Regions from separate parts of the Rhizobium sp. CFBP 8752 genome, predicted to be linked through region 2. Evidence: riboswitches for the same ligand, from Rfam matches in the RefSeq annotation. Region 2 holds a riboswitch; the other holds the start of a gene.

Region 1 (9,365 bases), on a different contig from region 2:
ACGGCGCGGATGCAGGGCCGCGTGACCTGCTCTACATGAAGCGTGTCGCGCAGGATCGCGGGCTCGACGTCACGATTACCGATGTCTCGGAAAAGTACATCACCATCGGCATCTGGGGCCCGAACGCGCGCGAGACGCTGAAGAAGGTCGTGGCCGACCCCGATGGTCTTAATGTCGAGAACTTCGCCTTCGCCGCGATCAAGCCTATCGAGATCGCCGGCAAGCATGTCACGGCATTCCGCATCTCCTATGTGGGCGAGCAGGGCTGGGAACTGCATATGAAATACGAAGACGGCGTTGCCGTCTGGGACGCGCTGCGCGCCACCGGCGTGATGGCCTTCGGCGTCGAGACCTATGCCAACTCACGCCGCCTGGAAAAGAGCCTGCGCCTGCAGAACGGCGATCTCCTGACCCAGTACAACCTGATCGAGGCCGATCTTGCCCGTCCGAAGGTCAAGGAAGCGGATTTCTGCGGCAAGGCGAAACATCTCGAATACAAGGCCCGCGACCATCAGCCGGCGATGCTCTGCACGCTCGTGATGACCGACAATGTCGATGCGTCCGGTGTCGCCCGCTATCCGGTCGGCTCGCTGCCGGTGATGGATCCGGACACGGGCGAGGTTCTAATCGACGACCTTGGACGGCGTTCCTATACGACCTCGATCGCCTACGGCCCGACCATCGGCCGGAACATCGCGCTCGCCTATCTGCCCTGGTCGCATTGCCAGGTCGGCCGGAAACTGACGGTGGATTATTTCAACGAGGCCTTCCCGGTGGAAGTCGCAGCGGTCGGTTACAAGCCGCTCTATGATCCTGAGAACCTCAAGCCGAGAAGCTGACCGGCTTCGGGTCCGACAAACAAAAAACGCTCCGCGGATATCCACGGAGCGTTTTTTTATTGGCTGAGTCTGGTCTTAGTACTGCGCAGTCGGGGACGAAGAGCCCTGCTGGTTGCCGTTGAGGCCGGTTGCGACGACCGACACGCGGAACTTGCCGTCGAGGTTCTTGTCGAAGATCGCGCCGACGACGATGTCGGCCTCGGCTTCGACTTCGTCACGGATGCGGCTCGCAGCTTCATCGACTTCGAACAGTGTCATGTCGGTACCGCCTGAGATCGAGATCAGCACGCCCTTGGCGCCCTTCATCGAGATGTCGTCGAGCAGCGGATTGGCGATTGCGGCTTCGGCAGCGATCAGCGCGCGGCCATCGCCGGATGCTTCGCCGGTTCCCATCATCGCACGACCCATGCCCTTCATCACCGATTTCACGTCGGCGAAGTCGAGGTTGATCAGGCCTTCCTTGACGATCAGGTCGGTGATGCAGCTGACGCCCGAAAACAGCACGCGGTCCGCGATCATGAAGGCGTCGGCGAAGCTGGTCTTGGCGTCGGCAATTCGAAACAGGTTCTGGTTCGGAATGACGATGACCGTATCGGCGGCTTCACGCAGGGCTTCGATACCCTCGTTGGCCGTCTTCATGCGGCGGTGCCCTTCAAACGAGAAGGGTTTTGTGACGACCGCAACCGTCAGGATTCCGGCAGAGCGCGCTGCGCGTGCAATCGCTGGCGCGGCACCGGTTCCGGTTCCACCACCCATGCCGGCGGTGACGAAACACATGTGCGAGCCGGCGAGATGATCCATGATCTCGTCGATCGATTCTTCGGCGGCCGCGCGGCCGATATCCGGCAGCGAGCCAGCACCGAGACCTTCGGTCACCTGCGCACCCAGCTGGATGCGGCGCGACGCCTTGGATGTCGCCAGAACCTGGGCATCCGTATTGGCGGCGATGAATTCCACGCCGTGGAGATTTTCCGTGATCATGTTGTTGATCGCGTTACCGCCACCGCCTCCGACACCGATCACGGTTATCTGCGGTTTCAATTCGGTCAAGCCGCTCTTAATATCCGTCATCTTCGTCTCCTTCAGCTCCTTCCGGTCGTCCCATACCAGAAGGACGGCGAATCGCCCCGCAGGCTATCTGTCCGCAAGGTCATAGACCAGAGCGCTGTCAGGCCAAAGAGGCAGGAGTAGGGTGAGGGCGATGTCATCGCAATTTAATGTACAGCATCCCTGAATTGAGCGACTCACGAAGGTCGTGACCAATACAAAATAGACCGTTGCGTAGATTGGTATGTTATACTATTACACTCGGCAACGGCAGAGATCGCGCGGGGATCGCTCTGGACAAGCACCGGCGTGTTCCCTATCAGTTGGGGCGCTACGGTTCTGCAATCGCAGATGAAAAGGGAATGCGGTGAAGCTTTCGGGCCCACTCCGCGACTGCCCTCGCAACTGTAAGCGGCGAGCCAGCCATCGATACCACTGATCATCCGATCGGGAAGGCGATGGAAGGCGTTCGAGCCGCAAGTCAGGAGACCTGCCGTGGCATGGACAACCAACACCGGACGAGGGGTTCCGGCAGGGAGATGATTATGACGCAAGCAATGCGCTCGTGCGCCATTTTGACGTCGAGCCGCGATGCGGCTTCAGGTCGTCCTGCCCTTTTTTCCGATCATTGAAGGACAGGACATGAAATCAGGGCTTATCGCCGCCTTAGTTGCGGCACTTCCCACATTCGCCTTTGCCGCACCGACCAGCTACCCGCTGACGATCGAGAATTGCGGTCGCCCCGTCACGTTCGACAAGGCGCCCGAGAAGATCGTCTCGATCGGTCAGGGCATGACCGAAGTGCTTTATTCGCTCGGGTTGGCCGACAAGGTGGCGGGCACCGCGGTCTGGGTCGGGCCGGTGCTTTCGCCCTATGCCGGGGTGGATGCGAAGATCAAACGGCTTGCCGACAACGACCCAAGCTTTGAATCGGTCGTTAGTCTCGAACCGGATCTGGTCGCTGCCGAGTTCGAGTGGCATGTCGGGCCGATGGGATCCGTCGGCAAGCGTGAGCAGTTTTCCGATCTCGGCATCAACACCTACGTCTCGCCCGCCGATTGCGTCGCGAAGACCAATGCCGACGGCGGCGATGGCGTTCGCAACGAACTGTTCAAGATGGACCTGATCTACCGCGAGATTACCGAGCTTTCGAAGATCTTCGATGTCGAGGACAAGGGTGCCGCCCTCATCGCAGACCTGAAACAGCGCGAAGCCGCAGCCGTCGCATCGATCAAGGGCGTTGAGCTAAAGAACCTGCCGATCGTCTTCTGGTATTCCAGCAAGGAAACCAAGGGCGATGCCTTTATAGCCGGCAAGAACAGCGCACCGGCTTATATCCTTGAGACGATCGGCGCCCGCAATGTGGTGACGACGGAAGAAGAATGGCCGCTGGTCGGCTGGGAAACGATTGCTGAGGCCAACCCCTCCGTCATCGTCGTCGCCACCATGGACCGTCGCCGCTATGCCGCGGATGATCCTGCCGTGAAGATCAAGTTCCTCGAGACTGATCCCGTCGTCAGCCAGCTGGATGCGGTGAGAAAGAAGCGTTTCGTGATGATGGACGCCCAGTCGATGAACCCGACGATCCGCACGATCGAGGGCATCGAGACACTCGCCCGGGGCATCCAGTCCTTCGGCCTTGCGAACTAGGGTGCGGCGGGAGATGATATCTTTCCCTTTTTCCGCCATCGTCGATGAGGCGAATTTGCCCGACCTGCCCAGGCGCCCCAAGTGACGCGATCCCGTATCGGACGTTGGGCGCTAGGTGCCGCAGGCGTGTTCCTGGTGCTCTCAGCGCTTCTCGTCGCCATCGTCGCCGGTGTGGCGATCGGTGAGATGACCATTCCCATGGAGACGACGATTGCGGCGGTGACGAACCGGCTCGGTCTGACCGCCATGGCACTGCCGCGCATCCAGGAAGCGGTGATCTGGGATTATCGCCTGTCACGGTCGCTGGTCGCGGCGTTTTGCGGCGCCGGACTGGCGCTGTCGGGGGCGATCCTGCAGTCGCTGCTGCGGAACTCGCTGGCCGAACCCTATGTGCTCGGCATTTCTGCGGGAGCATCAACCGGTGCGGTCAGTGTCATGCTGCTCGGCTTTGGTGCAGGCGCGATCTCGCTTTCCGCCGGGGCCTTTGCCGGCGCGCTGATCGCCTTTGTCTTCGTGGTGATGCTGTCGAGCGGACGCCAGACGGCGGACCGGACGATTCTTGCGGGCGTTGCCGCCTCGCAATTGTTCAACGCGCTCACCTCCTACATCGTCTCGACGTCTGCCAATGCCGAACAGGCGCGCAGCGTGATGTTCTGGCTGCTCGGCAGCCTTGCCGGCGTCCGCTGGCCGGAGGTGACGCTCGCCGCATCGGTGGTGACCGTCGGGCTCATCGTCTGCATCTGGCATGCGCGGGCGCTCGACGCGTTTACCTTCGGCGAGGATGCGGCGCGGTCGCTCGGCATCGCGGTCCGACGGGTCCGCGTGGTGCTGCTGCTCGTCACGGCGCTGATGACAGCGACGATCGTCAGCATGGTGGGTGCGATCGGCTTTGTCGGGCTCGTCATTCCGCATGCGGCCCGGTTTATCGTCGGTCCCGGCCATATCCGGCTTCTGCCTGCCTGTGCGCTGATCGGTGCGTTGTTCATGGTGCTCGCCGATATCGTCTCGCGCATCGTCATCGCACCGCAGATCCTGCCGATCGGGGTGGTGACGGCGCTGGTCGGCGTTCCCTTCTTCTGCGTCATTCTTTACCGGGCAAGGAGGGTCGCATGACAACCGATCCCATCTCTACCCCGGTCTTGACCGCAACCGCCGTGCGCTGGCTTGCCGGGCGCAAGGTGATCGTCGATGGCGTCACGATTTCGGTCGGTAAGGGCCGGACGCTCGGCCTGATCGGACCCAACGGTTCCGGCAAGTCGACGCTGATCCGGCTGCTGGCCGGTCTGCGGCCACCCGCCGCCGGCAATGTCACGCTCGACGGCAAGCCGATGAGCGGTTTCGCGCGGCGCGAGCTTGCCAAGCGGGTTTCAGTCGTCGAACAGCATTCGGCAACCGAGGCGAATGTCACCGTCATCGACGTGGTCCGGCTTGGACGCACACCATACCGGTCGGCTCTGTCTCCCTGGACGCAAGAGGACGACCGGATCGTGACCGAGGCACTGGTTCGCGTCGGGCTGGACGATCGCCGCGAGCAGTTCTGGCATACGCTGTCGGGGGGAGAGCGTCAGCGCGTGCAGCTTGCCAGGGCTCTGGCGCAGTCGCCGTCGGTGCTGATCCTCGACGAACCGACCAACCATCTCGACATCCAGCATCAGATCGACATCCTGCGGCTCGTCTCGGAGCTGCCGCTGACGACGGTCGTTGCGATCCACGATCTCAACCTCGCCGCCCGGTTCTGCGATGTGATCGCCGTGCTTTCCGAAGGACGCCTTGTCGCCTTCGGTCCGCCCACCGATATTCTGACCGAGAAGACGATCGCCGACGTGTTCGGCGTTGAAGCCCATGTTTCGACCTCGCCGCATCACGGCCGGCTGCATATCCAGTTCCTGATGTGAACCGGTCTAGGCGGCGGCGATCTGTAGCAGGTTGCGCAGCAGCATCGCACGGGTGAGCGCGCCGACCGAACCCTGCGGCGGCGTTACCCAACCTGCGACCTCAGCGACATCGGCGGCCACGTCCGAGACCATCGAACCTTCTGCGCCGTAGCTGATGCCGACGCCGACGACGGCGGCACCGGGTTTGACCATGTCTGCGGTGACGAAACCGGGTTGGCCAAGGGCGGCGATGACGATATCGGCGCGCCTGACGTCCTCGGCGATATCCCGAGAGCCGCTATGCAGCAGGGTCACCGTCGCATCGATTCCCCGAGCCGAAAGAAGCATGGCAAGCGGGCGACCGACGAGCTGGCCGCGGCCGATGATGGCCACCCGGCGTCCCGTAAGCGGAACGGCATTGTCCTGCAGAAGCGCGAGGATGGCGGCCGGGGTGCAGGGCAGGAGGCCCGGTTTACCCGACAGCAGCAGCCCGAGATTCTGCGGGTGCAGGCCGTCGATATCCTTGGCCGGCGACACGGCGGTCATGACGCGTGTCTCGTCGATCTGAGGCGGCAGCGGCAGTTGCACCATCTGGCCGTGGATGGCTGGATCGGCATTGACAGTGGCAATCCGTTCGAGCAGGGCTTCGGTGGTCGTATCCGAGGGCAGGCGCAGGTCGACGGCCTCGATACCGACCTCGACACAGTCCGCATGCTTTCGGCCGATATAGGTGGCGCTGGCCGGATCGTCTCCCACCAGCACCGTCACCATCTTCGGCGCAATGCCGCGCGCGCGGAGATCGGCAACCTGCGCTGCCATTTCGCGCCGCAGCCGAGCGGCGAGGGCTTCGCCGTCCAGCAGTGTTGCGGGCGTTCTTGGCGTTGTCACGCTCATTTCAGGCCGATCGAGGGATCGATGAAGCGGTTGGTCACGACCTGATCCGGCTTCACATCCGGATCGGCGCGCTCGTCGAAACGGGGCTTCACCAGTTTCAGCATCTCGGCGACGCGGTCCATATCGAAATCGCCGATCGTCGCGTTGGGGCCGTTGCCGATAATGCCGGTCTCGACCATCGTCTTTGCGGCATAGGCCATCAGCTCGGGCGCCGTCTTCCACCAGCTGGCCGCATGGCCGGCAGCGTTGAAGTCAACGATCACCTTGTTTGCCTCGGCCGGATCCTTGGCGTAGTCGGCGGTCGCCTGCTGCAGAAGCGGAACGAGCTTTGCCAGGCACGGTGCGAGCTCTTCCATCCTCGCTGTGGCGACGGAGAGCATGCCGGTGTAGTTGCGATAGCCGAGGTCGTTCATGTTGAGGTAGCCGATCGGCTTGCCCCAGTTGTTGCCGTGCTCGAACTTGTAGACTTCGCTGGTGACAAAGCCCTGGTTCAGCCATGTGCCGTTGTTGGTGACGAAATTCTCGCCGTCGCCGCGATATCCCTCGACGAACACATCCGCGGGGACGCCCTGCTCGACGAGATAGAGACCGAAGGTGCGCTTGATGGTCGAGACGTAGATCTTGCCCTTGCCGCTCTCCGCAAAGGTCTTGAGATCGGCGATCGACTTGAAGCCGTCAGGATAGGTGGCCTTGTCCCACAGGAGAACAGTCGGCGCGATATCGAGCGGCGCCATGACGCCGACAACGGGGAAGCGCTTGGAGAAGATAAAGGCGTTGTCCAGTTCCTGATAGCCGAGATGCGGCGTGACGCCGGCCTTGGAGTTGCCCATGTAGAGCGCCGAATAGGCGGTCTCGCCATCGCCCATGCCAAGCCCGCCGCCACCTTCGAGGATGGTCAGCTCGATGCCGGTCGAGCCGAGGGGACCGGTATATTGGCCGGACGTCATCTCCCCTCCCGAGCCGATCAGCTGATAGAGCGGACCTTGCTCGGCCTGGGCCAGCCAGTCTTTCTGGATGATGAACGGGCTGGGGCAGACATCGGCGAGCGGCGTCTTGTAGCGGCTCTTGGCGAACTCGCCGGCGGTCGCGCCATTTGTAGACAAGGCCGTTGCGAACGTGGCGATCACCACTGCGGTGGTCAGTGTGGCAGTCAGTTTATTTGTCATTTTCGTTCCCCTGATTGCTTTTTTTCTAGGTCATTTCAGCGGCGGTGTCAGCGTTGCCTGTCGCTCGATTCGTGCCAATGCGCAAACAGCCGGTTCCCGAGCCAGTTGAAGGTCAGGTAGACGGTGATCGACAGGGCGGAGGCGACGATCAGTGCGGCATACATCTGCTCGTATTTGAAATCGATCTTGGCGTTCATCAGCAGCTGACCGAGACCTCCCTTGCCGGACAGGAAGAACAGTTCCGAGACGATCGCGGCGATGACGGCGAGACTTCCGGAAATCCGCAGGCCCGCAAACAGGGTCGGCGCGGCAGATGGCAGCGCCGCCTTGCGCAGCATCACCCACCAGGAGGCATTCTGCAGCTTGAAAAGTTCGAGAATGTTGCGGTCGACGCTTTTGAGGCCGAGCAGCAGCGTCGTTGGAATGGCGAAGAAGGTGAAGAGCGCGACGATCAGCACCTTGGGCAGAAAGCCGAAGCCGAGGGCGCTCTGGATCAGCGGAATGATCGCCATGATCGGGATCGACTGCAGCGCCACGAGATAGGGGAAGACGGCTTTTTCCAGCGCATAGACGCGGAACATGACGATGCCGAGCATGATGCCGACGGGAATCGAGACGGCAAGTCCCGTGATGGCGATGGAGATCGTGGTCAGCGCCCGCATCAGCAGCTCAGAGCGGAAGGCTGCAATGCCGAATGCCTGGCTCCACAGGCCCTCCGCACTCGGCATCAGGAACTGGCGATGTGCCGGAAGGTCGGCACGTATCAGCGCGTAGGCGGCAACGATCAGGATGCCGAGGAGCAGAGGCGGCGCGAAGCTTAAGACGAGGCGGCGACCGACGCTTGGCGCCGGTGCAAGCGGGACGGGGCGGTAGCGCTCCACCTGGGCCTTCAGCGGCGTCGATTTGTAAGCTGCGGCAATAGGCTCGGACATGGCGCTCAGGCCTCCATGGCATTGCGAAGGGCACGCGATACCGCTCCGCACAGTTTCGAGAATTCCGGCTCGTAACGCAGGTCCGGCTGGCGCGGGAAGGGAAGGCCGATGTCGAACGTATCGATGATCCGGCCCGGACGGCGCGACATCACCACGACCTTGCTCGACATGTAGACGGCCTCGGGAATGGAGTGGGTGACGAAAATGCCGGTGAAACCTTCGCGGCAATGAAGGTCGATCACCTCGTCGTTTAACCGTTCGCGGGTGATTTCGTCGAGCGCGCCGAACGGTTCGTCGAACATGAAGACGTTGGGATTGAGCGCCAAGGACCGCGCCAGCGATGCGCGCATCCGCATACCGCCGGAAAGCCTTCGCGGATAATGGGCCTCGAAGCCGGAAAGGCCGACGAGCTCGATCTTTTCCTTGGCGATTTCGCGGCGCTTCGCGGCCGGGTAACCGCGCAGCTCCATCAGCAGTTCGACATTCCCCTGCACCCGGCGCCATGGCAGAAGGGTCGCATCCTGGAACGTGTAGCCGAGCTGTTGCCGATCGACCCAGACATCGCCGGAACTGTGGCTCGACAGGCCGCTCGCGATCCGCAGCAGCGTCGATTTCCCGCAGCCGGACGGGCCGACGATCGACACGAACTCGCCATGGCCGATGGCAAGATCGACATCGGACAGCGCTTCCGTTCCATCCGGGAACGTCATCGAGACCTTTTCGAACACGACGGCATTGCCGCCGGGCAGGGGCGGGTGGGGACGTGCACCAATATCGGTCGCAGCGACTGTCGGCGATCCCGTCATGACAAATCCCCTTTTCTCATCTCAGACCCGTCTCTCAAAACCGCAGCATGGACGTGCGGACCTGCTCGATGAAGGCCTCCGTGCGCTCATTGGTGACGTTGTTGATATCGTAGAGCGCGTGATATTTCACCTTGACCCGCGGATTGCAGACGACGCG
Region 2 (9,365 bases):
GCGCCCTCAAGCTCGCGCGCGTGGCGGATGCGCTGCTGATCAGCCTGTTCGGCATCCTGGCGCTGCTCATCTGGCAATTTTGAGCAGTCCGTCGATATCGAGATGCTGCTCCATATGCGCGGCAAGGCGATCGAGAATGGCATCGACATTCGCCTCGTAATTCAAGCCCGACACTGTGCCGCCGAGACGCGACAGCCAGGCTGAACGCTGCCGGTCGTCGCAAAACAATCCGTGCACATAGGTGCCGACCACCCTGCCATCCCGAGACGACGCACCTTCCGGATTGCCGCCAATGCTCGAAAACGGACGTGAACAGTCGACGCCAGTGGTATGACCCGTATGCATTTCGTAGCCGGCGAAGGATATTCCGTCTGCGCTGACGCCTGTTACCGCCTCCAGCCGCTTCGACGCCGACAGAACGGTTTCGACATCGAGAAGCCCCAGCCCTTCCGCCGAACCGGGAGGACCTTCCGATCCCTCTGGATCCGATATCCGTCTGCCGAGCATCTGATACCCGCCGCAGAGGCCGAGCACCCGCCCGCCGCGCCTGTAATGAGCTGCGATATCGGTATCGAAGCCCGCTTCCCGGAGCGCCGCCAGATCGGTGATCGTCGCCTTCGAGCCGACCAGCAGCACGAGATCGCAGTCTCCAGGGATAGCCTCGCCGCGCCTGACACGGATGAGCTCGACATCCGGCTCCGCTTCCAGCGGATCGAGATCATCAAAATTGGAAATATGCGGCAGGATCGGCACTGCGATACGCATCTTCGCGCCGGGCTTGCGCGCAAACGACTGGGTCAGGCCGAGCGCATCTTCTGCCGGCAGGAGAGCCGCATCGGCGAAATGCGGCAAGAGGCCGATCGATTGCCAGCCGGTAAACGCACCGATTATCCGCATGCCCTCGGCAAACAATGCCGGATCGCCGCGAAAGCGGTTGACGATAAAGCCGTGGATCATGGCCGCGTCGTCGTCATCGATGACGAGTTTCGTGCCGGCGAGGCTGGCAATCACGCCGCCCCGATCGATATCGCCGATCAGAACCACCGGCACATCGGCAGCGCAGGCAAAACCCATATTGGCAATGTCGTTCTGGCGAAGGTTGATTTCGGACGCGCTGCCAGCCCCTTCGACCAGAACCAGGTCCGCCCTGGCTTTCAGGATCTCGAAGCTCTCAAGCACCCGCGAAAGCAGCCTCGGCTTCAAAAGCTGGTATTCGGCCGCCTTGGCATTGCCCTCGACCCTTCCCTGCACCACCACCTGGGCGCCGACTTCGCTCTGGGGCTTCAAGAGAACCGGGTTCATATGGACGCTGAGCGGCACGCCGGCAGCCCTTGCCTGCAACGCCTGCGCCCGGCCGATCTCGCCGCCATCGGCGGTGACCGCTGCATTGTTGGACATGTTCTGCGGCTTGAAGGGCAGGACACTCAAGCCCCGCAGCGTGAAGACGCGGGCAAGCCCGGCAACGACCAGCGACTTGCCCACATCCGAGCCCGTCCCCTGAAACATGAGTGCACGAGCCACCACGGTTCAGAACTCGATGCCGGCCTGGGCTTTGACGCCGGCCTTGAAGTGATGTTTGACGAGCGTCATCTCGGTCACCAGATCCGCCGCCTCGATCAGAGCCGGTTTTGCATTACGGCCGGTGACGACCACGTGCAGATCCGCCCGGCGCGCCTGTAACTGGGCAACGACCGTTTCGAGATCGAGATAATCGTAACGCAGCGCGATATTGAGTTCGTCGAGAATGACGAGGCCGATCGTTTCGTCCGCCATCAGTTCGAGTGCCATGCCCCAGGCCTTCTCGGCAGCGGCGATGTCACGCTTGAGATCCTGGGTTTCCCAGGTAAAGCCCTCGCCCATCGTGTGCCAGGCGATCCGGTCGCCGAATACCGCAAGCGCCGGCTGCTCGCCGGTCGACCATGCGCCCTTGATGAACTGCACGATCCCGACGCGTCGGTTGTGGCCAAGCGTGCGCAGCGCCAGCCCGAAGGCCGCCGTCGACTTGCCCTTGCCGGAGCCGGTATGAACCATAAGAAGACCCTTCTCGACGGTCTTCTCCGCGACTTCCGCATCCTGAACCGCCTTGCGGTTTTCCATCTTCGCGCGGTGGCGCTGCTCGGTGGTCTGATCGATTTCCTTCAACGGACTGCAAGCTCCTTGGACGTGGTCGAAATCGCCTCACCGGCACGGAAACGCTCGCGAATGACGCCGGAAAGCGCTCCGAGAATGGCCCAGAAGACGAGGTTCGTCGCGTAGACGGCATTGACGAACCGCGCATGCAGTTCGATCGGCACCGCGGTGTCATGGGTCGGGGGTAGCGGTGCGCCGATGATGTGCGGAGCAACCAGCAGGACGACCGCCAGAGCCGCAAGAAGGGCGGAACGGGTATAGGCAAGCAGCCCGAGGGCCAGGGCGGTGCAGACTGCCGTCGCGATCCACCAAATCTGCCTCGGTCCGAGTTCGGCGACGGGCATGCCGGGAAGTTCCGGCGGCAGGCCGAGGCCGGGTGCAAGGCTGACGGTGAGGAAGCCGGCAATGCCGAACATCAACCCGCCGCGCCATCCGCCGAACCCGCCGAGTGCTTCGGCGATTGCGATGGCAACCAGCGCAAAACCGATTGCAGAAAGCGCATTGGCCGCAGCCGTGTAGGTAAAGCGCTCGATCCCGTCGGCAGGCGACCATGCCTCTTCGGCATAATCATGCCCGGCAGTATCAGGAGCAGCAGCATGGCTATGCCCTTCGCCGTTGCCGCCGGCGTGTTCATACGTCTCTGCCGCAAGGATAAGCGGCACGACGGAAAAGCTTTGCATCACGGTCATCAGGAGCCCGGACAAAAGCCCTGCGATCACCGCCGTGAGGACGATGTTACGAAACAGCGACATTGGGAAAATTCCTCTTAGTGGCAGGGAAAGGCCAGCGAGTGGCGCGTATCGTGGGCCGCATTGTGCACGGCCTCGATGTGCGAGAAGCCGACAAAGCCGACGATGAACAGGCCGAGTATGGCCGTCATGCCAAGAGGGATGATTTTCGATGCGGAAACGCTGGCTGCACCGGCAGCAGAGTTCGTAACCATGGACGTCGTCTTTCTGCCCTCCACCCGAGGACTTTCACTGTGCCTATCGTCTCCGGCAGGTCTCCTGGCTCGCGGATCGAACGCCTCTGACCCGCCTTCCCGGATGTCTCCAGTGGCATGTTGAGCAGAGACTTTCCGCTTACAGTTGCGGGGGCAGCCGCGGGTTTGACGCCAAGATGTCGTCGCACCGCATTCCCTTCGATGAGCCCTCTCGGGCACCAAAGACGTGATCACTATAGACGGTTTCCCCACACGGGCAATCGCCTTTGCGACATTGACACTGCCCTGCGACAAGGCTTAGGTGACTGCGATACGGTCCCTTGCCGGCAACGGTAGGGGCTAAGAGAGAATGCGGTGCGAACCCGGGATCATCTTTAAGATCCCATGGTTCAATGCCGCGGCTGCCCCCGCAACTGTAAGCGGCGAGCCATCCTGCCACTATGGCCACTGGAGAAATCCGGGAAGGCAGGCGGATGGTGACGACCCGCGAGCCAGGAGACCTGCCGTTCGAAAACGCGCCTTTCCGGGCGGGGTGCTCCGGTAAAGCTTCTTTCACTCTGCAGGATTGGCTTGCCTTCCTGTCGTGCACCCCGATGTTATTGGCTTGGGCGGTAGTGCGACACGATGGTGATTGACGAACGAAAAGACGAGCGCGATGCGTCCGCAGACGGCCTTGCCGGCGAGCCGGATGTGACGATTTTCGTCTGCACCAATTGTCGCGAGGCATCCGACAGCGAAGCGCGCCCGGGCATCGTCCTGATGGACGCCCTTCGCGAGGCTGCCGCCGGCAAGCCGCTTTCCGTCAAACCCGTCACCTGCCTTGCCAACTGCGAAAAAGGCCCAAGTGCTGCCTTCAACCATCGCTCCGGCTGGTCCTATGTCTTTGGTCATCTGTCGCTCGACACGGTCGAGGACATCTTGGTCGGCGCGATGATGCTGGCTGACGACGAGCGCGGTTTACTTCCCCTTCGCGGCCGCCCCATGTGCCTTCGCGGCAAGGGCATGACGGCCCGCATTCCCCCATTCCAGCACCACGAGGACCTGCCTTCATGAGCGTTTCATTCGACCGCGTTCCCTGCACCGTGATCACCGGGTTTCTCGGTGCCGGCAAGACCACGCTGATCCGTCACCTGATCGAAAACCTCAAGGGCAAGCGCCTCGCGATCATCGTCAACGAGTTCGGCGATGTCGGCATCGATGGCGACGTGCTGAAGGGCTGCGGCATCGAGAGCTGCCCTGACGACAACATTATCGAGCTTGCCAACGGATGCATCTGCTGCACCGTCGCCGACGACTTCGTCCCGGCGATCGACCAGATCCTGGCCCGTGAACCGCGCGTCGATCATATCCTCATCGAAACCTCCGGCCTTGCCCTGCCGAAGCCGCTCGTCCAGGCGTTCCAGTGGCCGGATGTGAAGGCCCGCGTGACGGTAGATGCCGTCATTGCCGTGGTGGACGGTCTGGCGCTTGCGCAAGGTCGCGTGGCCGACGATCACGAAGCGCTGGAAGCGCAGCGCAGCCAGGATAGCTCGATCGACCACGACGACCCGGTCGAGGAAGTGTTCGAGGACCAGATCGCCTGCGCCGACATGATCGTGCTGACCAAGACCGACCTTCTCGACCAGGCGTCGCTTGCCGCCGCCAAGGGCCGCGTCCAGGCGCATCTGCCGAGCGCGGTCAAGATCGTGCCGGCCGCAAACGGCGCCGTCGATCCGAGCGTGCTGATCGGTCTCGGTCTTGCCGTCGAGGACGATATCGAAAACCGCAAGACCCATCACGACGACGAGCTTGATCACGATCACGACGATTTCGACAGTTTCGTCATCGATATCCCAGCCGTTGCCGATGCCGACGAGCTTGCTGCCCGCATTTCCGCCACGGCAGAAGCGGAAAACGTGTTGCGCATCAAGGGTTTTGTCGACGTCGCGAACAAGCCGATGCGCCTTCAGGTGCAGGCGGTCGGTTCGCGCGTGAACCATTATTTCGACCGCGCCTGGGGTGCCGGCGAGACCCGCCAGAGCCGCCTCGTCGTGATCGGCGAAAAGGGCATGGACCGGGCGGCGATCGAAAAGATGCTGGCGGCGTAAGAGGGTTTTAGAAGGAAAAGGATGCATATTCTCGCCACCACTTCGTCGTCGCTCGACGACCTGATCGAGCCGGTCGACCTCAACCAGTCGCCGGCAGATGTGGTGGTGCTGTCTTTTTCCGGCAGTGACCTCAACGGCATTGCAGCGGGCTGGAGCGATGGCAAGGCGAGCCTCTGCCTTACCAATATCTCCGACCTGCGCCATCCGATGTCCGTCGATCTCTGGTTGGAAAAGACCGCTTCCCACGCGCGCTTCATCCTCGTGCGCATTCTCGGCGGCTACGATCGCTGGGCCTATGGCGCCGATCAGCTGTCGCGCCTGGCGAAGCGCAAGAAGATCCCGCTCGCGATGCTGCCAGGGGAATGCAGCATCAGCGACGACCGCCTGGCGGCTGCCTCGACAGTGCCCGATGCGACGCTGACGGACGTTCTTGCCTTCTTCCGCGAAGGCGGGCCGGACAATATGCAGCGTCTGGCGCGTCGGCTGGATGCGCTGGCAAACGGCGATACGCAAAGCTTGCCGACCCCGACGCCGATGCCGAAGCGGGGCTTCTACAAGCCCGGCCACGGCATCTCGACCGGCGAGGAGCTTCTGGCTGGCTTCCCGCCCCATGCGCAGCGGCTGCCGATCCTGTTCTACCGCTCCACCTTGCTTGCCAACGATGCAGCACCGATCGACGCGATGTATGAAGCACTTGCCGCCCGCGGCTTCGCACCGATGCCGATGTTCGTCGGCGGCCTGAAGGATGCAGAAACCATCGGCTTTGTCGAACAGGCGATCGCAGAGCTCGATCCGACGGCCATTCTCACCACGACGGCCTTCGCAAGTGCTGCCGATGACAACGGCGACACGATCTTCGACCGCTCAGGGGTTCCCGTCTTCCAGCTGGTCACCGCAACGACACGGCGCGACGGATGGGTGGAAGGCCGCCGCGGCCTCAACCCTTCCGATCTCGCCATGCATGTCGTGCTGCCGGAACTGGACGGCCGCATCCTTGCCGGCGCGATCTCGTTCAAGGCAGGCGACAAGACGGCCGATCTCGTCAACCAGCCAGAACCGGACCGTATCGAACACGTTGCAGACCGGATCGCCGCCTTTCTGGCCATGAAGACCGTTTCGAGGGCCGAGCGAAAGCTCGTCATCCTGATGCCGGATTATCCGAGTGCGCCGGGCCGCACCGGTTATGCCGTCGGCCTCGACGTGCCGCAAAGCGTTCTGACGATCCTCCGCACGCTATCGACAGCCGGCTATTCGATTTCGGATATTCCGCAAACCCCGCGCGCGCTTCTGGATCTTCTGGCCGCAAGAACGGCGCAATTTCCGCTTGCAACCTACAGCCCTTCAGCTGGCATCGATGCCGCCTGGGGCGAACCCGCGATGGACGCGGATCTCGAAGACGGCGCCTATCGTTTCCGCGCCGCGCAGTTCGGCAATGTCACGGTGGCGCTTGCCCCGGACCGTGGCCGCGATGCCGACCGGCGCACTGACTATCACAGCCCGGACCTGCCGCCGCGCCACGCCCTCAACGCCTTCGGTCAGTGGATGCGCGATGCCGTAGGTGCCCATGCGATCGTTCATGTCGGCGCCCATGGCACGCTGGAATGGCTGCCGGGAAAGACCGTGGCACTGTCGAAAGACTGCTTCCCGGAGCTCGTGACCGGTGGCCTGCCGGTCATCTATCCGTTCATCGTCTCCAATCCCGGCGAGGCGGCGGTTGCCAAGCGGCGCATTTCCGCGGTTACCATCGGCCATCTGCCGCCGGTTCTGACAGGCGCAGGCCTTTCGGACGAGCAGACGAAACTCGAGCTGCTGGTCGACGAATACGCGCAAGCGGACGGGCTGGACAGGCGCCGCCGCGACCGGCTGGCGAAACTGATCGTCGAGACCGCGGGCGACTGCGGACTGGCATCCGAGGCCGGCATAACCGGTGATGACGACCCCGACACCGCGCTCAGCCGCATCGATGCGTTTCTCTGCGACCTCAAGGACTTCGCCATCAAGGATGGCCAGCACGTGTTCGGCGAAATCGCAGGCGGTGATGACGATCCGCTGCGGATCGCCAGTGCCGGAACCGAAATGCAGGCGCTGCTCGATGCTCTCGATGGCCGGCATATCCGCCCCGGACCATCGGGCGCGCCGGCACGGGGCCGCCGCGACGTGATGCCGACTGGCCGCAATCTTTACGCCAGCGATCCGCGCACCCTGCCGACCCCGACCGCGTTCGAACTCGGCAAGCGTGCCGCCGACGAGATATTGCGCCGATACCTGCAGGACCATGGCGACTGGCCGAAAAGCCTCGTCTTCGATCTCTGGGGCAGCGCTTCGCTTCGAAGCGGCGGCGAGGAAGTGGCGCAGGTTCTGGCGCTGATGGGTGCCAGACCCGTCCAGGACGCCGCAACCGGCCGCGTCACCGGTATCGAGGTTCTGGCGCCTGCCACACTCGGACGCCCGCGTATCGATGTGAGCCTTCGAATTTCAGGCCTGTTCCGCGACATGTTTCCGGCACTGATCGCGCTTCTTGATGCCGCCATGCGGGCGATTGCCGCGCGCGAGGAAGCACCGGGCGACAATCCGCTGGCAGAGGATGCGCAGACGCTCGGCCATGTGCCCCCGCGCATCTTCGGCTCGGCCCCCGGTACCTACGGTTCCGGCATCGAGGAAAAGCTTGCCGACGGCAGCTGGGGCGAACGCGAGGAACTCGGCCGTCTCTATCTCGAAGCCACCAGCCACGCGTTCGGCGGCGCTGATGGCGACGGCGTCCACGTTCCCAGCGGGTTTGCCGAGCGAATCGGCAGCGCCGACCTGCTTGTCCATACCGGCGACGATCCCGGCCGCGATCTTCTCGATGGTTCCGCCGACGTTGCCTTCATCGGCGGCTTTTCGGCGGCCGTCGCGGCACTTGGCGGCAAGGCGGATGTGATCGCGCTCGATACGACCGATCCGCAGAAGCCGAAAGCCCGCTCCATCTCCGAGGCCGTGACCCGGGTCGTGCGCGCCCGTGCCGTCAACCCACGCTTCATCGCCGGCCAGATGCGCCACGGTCCCCGCGGTGCAGCCGAACTGGTCGAAACCGTCGACCGGCTGATCGGCTTTGCCGAGACCACCCACGCCGTTCCGCAATCGCTGATTGATGCGACCTATGACGCCTATCTGGGTGACGAAAAAGTCCGCGACTTCCTGTTGTCCCAGAACCCCGAAGGCGCCCGCTACATGGGCCTGCGGTTCCGCGCGGCGCTCGATCGCGGTCTCTGGCATCCGCGCCGCAACGCGGTGGATGCCGAGTTGGAAATGCTGGCAGACGACTGCGAAAGGCTGGTCGCATGACAGCACTCGCACGCGACCCAGCCGAACCGGACATGAGACGCGGCGCCTGCCCTGCCCTGTCTGCGCCGATGATGACGGGCGACGGCCTGCTTGCGCGTGTGCCGCTGACCGCTTCAATTGCGCCGGAGCAACTGGCCGATCTTTGCCGCCTGGCAATGCGCCACGGCAACGGCATGATCGACATTTCAGCCCGCGGCAACCTGCAGATTCGTGGCCTCAGCGAAACTTCCGCGCCGCGTCTCGAGGCCGAGGTGCGGGCCATGGACCTGCCGCTGCGCGATGGCCTTGCCGTCGAAGTGCCGCCGCTTGCCGGTGACGAAGCCACGGAGATTGTAGATCCGCGCCCGCTGGCAGACGCGATCAGAGACCGTGCCCGTGACATCAAAGGCCTTGCGCCAAAGATGTCTGTTATCGTCGATGGTGCGGGTCGCCTGACACTTTCCGGGTTGATCGCCGATATCCGGCTGGTCGCGGTGGACGCAGATGGCGAAATCCGCTGGAAGATCCTGCTTGGCGGCACCGAAGGTTCCGGGCGCGTTTTCAATGTTTTGACTGAAACACAGGCCGTCGAAGCGACAATCGCACTGCTCGAAAAGCTCGCCTCGCTTGGAAGCGATGCCCGCGGTCGCGACCTCGCTTCAGACTTGCCGGTCAACGATTTCACTGCCGCAACCGTATCGCCCTTCACGCTGCATGGCCTTTCGGACGGCACGTTCGCGACCGGCATCGGCCCGGCTTTCGGCCAAACCCATGCCGGAAACCTGATTGCCCTCTGCAACGAGGCCACCCGCCTGGACCTCCGCACCGTCAAACCGGCACTCGATCACTCGCTCCTGTTTTTCGGCAGCGAGACCGCGTGCCGCACATTGACGGCATTTGCC

Evidence for each region. Region 2 has a riboswitch for cobalamin ahead of IFT59_RS22755 (DUF1636 family protein). Riboswitches for the same ligand answer to the same signal wherever they lie in the genome.
Region 1: it holds a riboswitch for cobalamin, as region 2 does, so the genes downstream of both, IFT59_RS03770 (ABC transporter substrate-binding protein) here and IFT59_RS22755 (DUF1636 family protein) in region 2, are expected to answer to the same signal.

What each region holds. Positions count from the first base shown of each region.
Region 1 is NZ_JACYUZ010000001.1:791,334-800,698, forward strand. It holds gene IFT59_RS03760 (GcvT family protein) at 1-839, shown strand, start outside; gene ftsZ (cell division protein FtsZ) at 915-1,910, opposite strand; cobalamin riboswitch at 2,204-2,398, shown strand; gene IFT59_RS03770 (ABC transporter substrate-binding protein) at 2,529-3,536, shown strand; gene IFT59_RS03775 (iron chelate uptake ABC transporter family permease subunit) at 3,618-4,649, shown strand; gene IFT59_RS03780 (ABC transporter ATP-binding protein) at 4,646-5,431, shown strand; gene IFT59_RS03785 (tetrahydrofolate dehydrogenase/cyclohydrolase catalytic domain-containing protein) at 5,438-6,298, opposite strand; gene IFT59_RS03790 (hypothetical protein) at 6,301-7,470, opposite strand; gene IFT59_RS03795 (ABC transporter permease) at 7,518-8,402, opposite strand; gene IFT59_RS03800 (ABC transporter ATP-binding protein) at 8,408-9,208, opposite strand; gene IFT59_RS03805 (NAD(P)H-dependent oxidoreductase) at 9,243-9,365, opposite strand, start outside.
Region 2 is NZ_JACYUZ010000006.1:144,832-154,196, reverse strand. It holds gene cbiB (adenosylcobinamide-phosphate synthase CbiB) at 1-83, shown strand, start outside; gene IFT59_RS22775 (cobyric acid synthase) at 67-1,524, opposite strand; gene cobO (cob(I)yrinic acid a,c-diamide adenosyltransferase) at 1,528-2,142, opposite strand; gene IFT59_RS22765 (CbtA family protein) at 2,139-2,882, opposite strand; gene IFT59_RS22760 (CbtB domain-containing protein) at 2,897-3,073, opposite strand; cobalamin riboswitch at 3,111-3,311, opposite strand; cobalamin riboswitch at 3,369-3,595, shown strand; gene IFT59_RS22755 (DUF1636 family protein) at 3,701-4,126, shown strand; gene cobW (cobalamin biosynthesis protein CobW) at 4,123-5,160, shown strand; gene cobN (cobaltochelatase subunit CobN) at 5,182-8,484, shown strand; gene cobG (precorrin-3B synthase) at 8,481-9,365, shown strand, end outside.